2 linked regions of the Aquibium microcysteis genome follow. Each later gene encodes a partner of the first gene's protein in a complex. Links are inferred from orthologs where the notes say so. Each region holds a gene or a part of one and is shown on either strand. Other genes may lie near its edges.

What was found.
Region 2: the proteins of IAI54_RS10720 (region 1) and tldD are in contact, whole or in part, in a solved structure (PDB 5NJ9), measured with the Escherichia coli proteins. The link is inferred for Aquibium microcysteis from one-to-one orthologs.

What each region holds. Positions count from the first base shown.
Region 1 is NZ_CP061080.1:2,301,793-2,305,049, reverse strand. What follows is about bases 120-3,060. They hold IAI54_RS10720 (TldD/PmbA family protein), read left to right. Parts: upstream 120-891; coding sequence 892-2,229; downstream 2,230-3,060. Other genes in these bases: IAI54_RS10715 (3'(2'),5'-bisphosphate nucleotidase CysQ), read left to right, coding at 2,216-3,043; IAI54_RS10725 (monovalent cation:proton antiporter-2 (CPA2) family protein), read right to left, coding at 120-746. Outside these bases: more of IAI54_RS10725, read right to left, coding at 1-119; IAI54_RS10710 (DUF4170 domain-containing protein), read left to right, coding at 3,080-3,257.
Region 2 is NZ_CP061080.1:5,590,352-5,593,585, reverse strand. Bases 271-3,188 are described here. They hold tldD (metalloprotease TldD), read left to right. Parts: upstream 271-983; coding sequence 984-2,393; downstream 2,394-3,188. Other genes in these bases: IAI54_RS26335 (Fic family protein), read left to right, coding at 2,844-3,188; IAI54_RS26345 (S8 family peptidase), read right to left, coding at 271-820. Also shown: more of IAI54_RS26345, read right to left, coding at 1-270; more of IAI54_RS26335, read left to right, coding at 3,189-3,234. UniProt on the Escherichia coli protein: Metalloprotease involved in CcdA degradation. Suppresses the inhibitory activity of the carbon storage regulator (CsrA).

The sequences.
Region 1 (3,257 bases):
ACGAAGGCGCCCATCGCCATCGACAGGCCGACCGACTGCATCAGGGTGGCGGCACCGAGCACGACGAAGAGGGCGGCGGCGATCATCGCCTCGCGCGCGCCGGTGTTGGCGATGATGCGAAATAGCGGGTTGAGCAGGTACCGTCCGGCTGCGATCAGCGCGGCGACGGCCACGACCGCGACGGCGAAATCCCCCGCACCGAAGGCGTCCGCGCCGTCCGTTCCCGGCGCCAGCAAAGGCACGAGCGCCAGCAGCGGGACGATCGCAAGGTCCTGGAAGAGCAGGATCGAGAAGGACGTCTGGCCGTAGCGGCGGTTCGTGTCGCCGCTCTCCTCGAGCAGCTGGAGGGCGAAGGCGGTGGAGGAGAGCGCCAGCGTCATGCCGATGATCGTCGCCTGTTCCCAGCCGAAACCGGTGGCCGAGCGGACCAGCGCGGTCAGGACGATGCCGGTGACGATCACCTGTGCGGCGCCGAGGCCGAAGATGTCGCGGCGCATCGACCACAGCCGGCTCGGCTTCAGTTCCAGGCCGATGACGAACAGCAGGAGGACGACGCCCAGTTCACCGAAGTCGAGCAGGTCGTCGCCGCCGGTGATGAGCGTGGCAACCGGCCCGAGCGCGACACCCGCCGCGATGTAGCCGAGCACGGTGGCGAGCCCGATGCGCTTGAAGAGGGGCGCCGACACGGCGGCCGCCCCGAGCAGCACCAGGATCTCCGTGAACTGGGCACCGTGTTCCGTCGCCATCCGCGTCTCCTTGCCGGTCTGCGCCCGGCTGCACGCTGCCACCCATTGCACAGGCTCCTCCGGAGCCATAGATGCACCAGCAGACGGACCGGCGCGCCAAGCCGATGCGTCCGGATTCGTCACGGCACCCAACCGGAACTATCGCATGTCGCTGAACACAGACAAACTCACCGATCTCGTCGGTTCGCTGGTGGATGCGGCGCGCCGCGCCGGAGCGGACGAAGCCGATGCGGTCGCCGTCCGCGGGCGATCCGGCAGCGTGACGGTGCGTCTCGGCAAGGTCGAATCGACCGAGGCATCGGAAGGCGACAGCATCGCGCTGCGCGTGTTCGTGGGCAAGCGGGTGGCCAGCGTGTCGGCCACCGTCGACGCAGACGTCAACGCCCTGGCGGAGCGCGCCGTGGCGATGGCGAAGGTCTCGCCGGAAGATCCGTTCCAGGGTCTGGCCGATCCCGATCGGCTTGTGAAGGACGTTCTCGACCTCGACCTGTTCGACGCGACCGAGGTTGCGGCCGAACGTCTGCGGCAGGACGCGCTGGCGGCGGAGGCGGCCGCCATGGAGGTGCGGGGCGTGACCAACTCCAGCGGATCGAGTGCGAGCGCCGGGCTGGGCGGGCTCGTGCTGGCGACATCCGCCGGTTTCCTCGGCCACTACGTCGCCTCCCGCTTCTCGCGCTCGGTGAGCGTGATCGCGGGTGAGGGGACGGCGATGGAGCGCGACTACGAGTTTTCGTCCCGGCTGTTCTTCGACGAGCTGGAGACGCCCGAGACGATCGGTCGGCGTGCCGCCGAGCGGGCGGTGCGGCGTCTCGGCGCCCGCAAGGTCAAGAGCGGGCCGGTGACGGTGGTGTACGATCCGCGCGTGGCGCGGGGCATCGCGGGACATCTCGCCGGCGCCATCAACGGTGCTTCGGTGGCACGCAGGACGAGCTTCCTGCGCGACCGGATGGGCCAGCCGGTGGCATCGGCCGCCATCACCGTCACCGACGACCCGCGCAAACCGCGCGGCACCGCGTCGCGGCCCTTCGACGGCGAGGGTGTCGCCGGCGAACCTCTGACCATGATCGACCGCGGCGTGCTGCGGCACTGGTTCCTGTCGACGTCGACGGCGCGCGAACTCGGCCTCGCCACCAACGGACGCGGCGCCCGTTCGGGAACGTCGGTCAACCCGAGCTCGACCAATCTCGCCATCGAGCCGGGCACCGCGAGCCCGCAGGACCTGATCTCCGGCCTGTCCAGCGGATTCTACGTCACCGAGGTGTTCGGCCAGGGCGTGAACATGATAACCGGGGAGTACAGCCGGGGCGCTTCCGGATTCTGGATCGAGAACGGCGCGCTGTCCTACCCCGTGTCGGAGGTGACCATCGCTTCGAACCTGAAGGACATGTTCATGGCCATGACGCCGGCCAACGACATCGACCGCACCTTCGGCACGGCCGCGCCGACCCTGCTCGTCGAAGGAATGACCCTTGCCGGAAGCTGACGAGACGCGCGATGCCGCCGACCTCGACCTGGTCCTGTCGGCAGCCCGGCAGGCCGGAGACATCGCCATGGGCTATTTCGGCCGCAAGCCGGAGGTCTGGCTGAAGGAGGGAAGTTCGCCCGTCAGCGAGGCTGACTTCGCCGTCGACCGCTTCCTGCGCGAGTCCCTCTCGGCCGCGCGTCCGTCCTATGGCTGGCTCTCCGAAGAGACGGCCGACACGCCCGAACGGCTCGGCGCGGAGCGCACCTTCGTCGTCGACCCGATCGACGGTACCCGCGCCTTCATCGAGGGGCGGGACACCTGGTGCGTCAGCGTGGCGGTGGTGGAGCAGGGGACGCCGGTGGCGGGCGTGCTGGTGTGTCCGGCGCTCAGGGAAACCTACTGGGCGCGTTCGACCGGTCCCGCCTTCCTCGACGGCCGTCCGATCCGGGTGCGGCCGCCCGAGGGCCAGCCGCGCGTCGGCGGACCGAAGACGATCTTCGCCATGCTGCCCGACGCGTTGCGCGACCGCTTCGCGGTGACGGGCTACGTCCCTTCGCTCGCCTACAGGCTGGCGCTGCTGGCGCGCGGCAGCCTCGATGCGGCCCTCGTGAAGCCCAATTCGCATGATTGGGATCTGGCGGCGGCCGACCTCATCCTGAGGCAGGCCGGCGGGCAGGTGGTGGACGAGCACGGCCGGGCGCTGAGTTACGCCGGCGAACACGTACGCCACGAGATGCTGGTGGCTGGAAGCGGCGCGCTGCTGGCGGAAATCCTGGACGCCTTCGCCTCGAGGCGCGTCGCGCCGGTTTCCAACACCGGCGGAATGGTCTAATCAGGCTCGGCTCAACCGACATCCGCGGACGGGAAAATGACTGAAAACGCCGACGGCAAGCAGCTCTTGCACCTCGTTTTCGGCGGCGAACTGAAGTCGCTCGGCGAAGTTCGCTTCCGCAATCTCGACGACCTCGACATCGTCGGCATCTTTCCCGACTACCAGTCGGCCCAGCTGGCGTGGCGCGCGAAGGCGCAGGCGACCGTCGACAACG
Region 2 (3,234 bases), 3.3 Mb from region 1 along the record:
CGTCGGGCGCGATACCGGCATTGGACGCGGCGCCGCGACCGGCGATGATGCCGGCGACATGGGTGCCGTGGCCGTCGCTGGTATCATGGTCGCCGACTGCCTGGGGCAGATCGCGATGCGGGCCGACGCCGGTGTCGATGACGCCGATCCGCACGCCGGCGCCGTCACCCGTCCGGCCGGGCGTCAGCGCCTTGCGCAGGACGTCCGGCGCGAGAGGGAGGTCGATGGCATCCAGGGTGACGACGTCGCCGCTGTCGAGATCGGCGGCCGCGTCCATGTAGCCCCAGTGCTGCTGGAAGCCCGGCTCGACGAGAAGCATCGCCCCGCGCACGCCCGGCGCGCGCATCCCGAAGACGGCGTTGCCCTGTGCGTCGGACGAGGCGGACAGCTGGATCGTACTGCCCTTCAGCCGGAGATGGACGACGGCTCCGGAGACGGGAGCGCCGCTGTCCGAAAGGCGCAGCTGCAGCGCAAAGAGAGCTCCTCCCGCCGGACCGAGGGTGCGCGGCAGCTTCGTCCGGCCGGCGCGGGGCGCGGCGATGGCCGTCTGGTAGTTCAGGACCGGATAGTACGTGCCGCCGGGCGGCGCGGCGGCCGGGACTGCAGCCTGCGCCGACGCCTCGACGAGTGCGATGCCGGTCGGCTCGAAGACGTCGATGATCCTGACCGGCGGCTTGCCGCGGCGACGGCCGGCGGACGGGGCGGATGCCGCCGAGGCGGCAGCGAAGATCTGCGGTTCGGGCGCCGCCAGCGCGCTCGCGAGCTGGGCGACGGCAAGCCGGTCGGCACCGTCGTCCGGCATGAAGACGTATCGTGTCATTGATGTTCCCCTCGAAGTGGTGCCCCGAGGCAAGGATACTCTTATTGATTGCATACATCAATATACTGCAACTTAGGATAATTCGATCGGACGGCGCGCGGCGAACGCCGTTGCGGGCAAAGCCGGGACGCCCTACATCGGAGCCACAGCAAGGAGCCTCCCGATGGACCTGATTTCCCGCTTCGACATCGACGACAGCACCGTCCGGCGCCTGGTTGCGGATGCCATCGGCGGCGCCGACGACGGAGAGCTGTTCCTCGAATACAGCGAGGGCGAAGCGCTGATGTTCGACAATGGCCGGCTGAAGACGGCGAGCTTCAACACCGACCAGGGCTTCGGCCTGCGCGCGGTGGCCGGCGAGGCGACCGGCTTCGCCCATGCCAGCGAGATGTCGGGAGCGGCGCTGCGCCGCGCCGCCGACGCGGTGGCGGCGGTGAAGGCCGGCTATTCCGGCACGCTGGCTGCAGCGCCGGCGGGAACGAACGTGAAGCTCTACGACGACGTCAACCCGATCGCCTCGCCCGGCTTCGCCGAGAAGGCCGCGCTGCTGCAGGAGATCGACGGCTGGGTGCGGGCGCGCGATCCCCGCGTGCGGCAGGTGACGGCGGCGCTGACGGCCTCGTGGCAGCAGGTGGAGATCCTGCGCGCCGACGGGCACCTTGTGCGCGACATCCGCCCGCTGGTGCGGATGAACGTGTCGGTGGTCGTCGGCGAGGGCGACCGGCAGGAGAGCGGCTCCTACGGCATGGGCGGCCGCAAGGCGTTCGGCGAGTTCATTGCCGAGCAGAGCTGGAAGCACGCCGCCGAGGAGGCGCTGCGCCAGGCGCTGGTCAATCTGGAGGCGGTGCCGGCGCCGGCCGGCACGTTCGACATCGTGCTGTCCTCCGGCTGGCCGGGCGTGATGCTGCACGAGGCGGTGGGGCACGGGCTGGAAGGCGACTTCAACCGCAAGAAGACCTCGGCCTTTTCCGGCCTGCTGGGGCAGCAGGTGGCGGCCAAAGGCGTCACAGTCGTCGACGACGGCACCATCGCCGAGCGGCGCGGCTCGCTGACGATCGACGACGAGGGCACGCCCAGCGCGCGCAACGTGCTGATCGAGGACGGGAAGCTCGTCGGCTACATGCAGGACCGGCAGAACGCCCGGCTGATGGGCATGCGCGCCACCGGCAACGGCCGGCGCGAGGGCTATGCGCACCAGCCGATGCCGCGCATGACCAACACCTTCATGACCGGCGGCGACAGGGAGCCGGCCGAGATCATCGCCTCGGTGAAGAAGGGCATCTACGCCGTCTCCTTCGGCGGCGGCCAGGTGGACATCACGTCGGGCAAGTTCGTGTTCGGCTGCACCGAGGCCTACATGATCGAGGACGGCAAGGTGACGCAGCCGATCAAGGGCGCGATGCTGATCGGCAACGGGCCGGACGCCATGCACCGGGTCTCGATGATCGGCAACGACATGAAGCTCGACACCGGCATCGGCATGTGCGGCAAGGCCGGCCAGGGCGTGCCGGTGGGCGTCGGCCAACCGCATCTGAGGATGGACCAGATGACGGTGGGCGGCACGCGGGCGTGATACCTTAGCGGCGATCAGGTATCAAAGAGGCGTGGACATGATACCTAACTAGCAGCAATCGCGAAGGATGGTACTCAATCGCCGATCAGGTATCATTCGCCATGGACCCTCGTAGTTTCAACAGCGGATCCCCCGGGAAACTCATCGACACGAGTTTGAGTGTCAAGGCGTTTTCCCCCGACCCGCTCCCCCCGAAAATCGATCTCGCGGCGGTATTTCTCGCCTGTGGCGAGTCGATGGCGGCGATCGGTGCTCTGAACGCCAGAATCGCGCAGTTGCGCAATTCCCACATCATCCTTCGACCACTCCAGCGACGTGAGGCACTCCTGTCTGCGGCACGCAGACGTGATACCTAAACGGCGGTTATGTATCAAAGAGGCGTAGACATGATACCTAACTAGCGGTAATCGCGAAGGATGGTACTCAATCGCCCATAAGGTATCACTCGCCATGGACCCTCGTAGTTTCAACAGCGGATCCCCCGGAAAACTCATCGACACGAGTTTGGGTGTCAAAGCGTTTTCCCCCGACCCGCTCCCCCCGAAAATCGATCTCGCGGCGGTATTTCTCGCCTTTGGCGAGTCAATGGCGGCGATCGGTGCTCTGAACGCCAAAATCGCTCAGTTGCGCAATCCCCACATCATCCTTCGACCACTCCAGCGACGTGAGGCACTCCTGTCATCGGCGATGGAAGGGACATTCACGACGACAGATGAACTGGCTTTGCTGGAAGCGGGAGCCGAGGAAGGAGCAAGAGCGGACACACGCGAAGTATTGAACTACGCACGCGCGCTAACCCACGCGCTGAACATGATGGAGCAGTTGCCGATATGCCATAGGA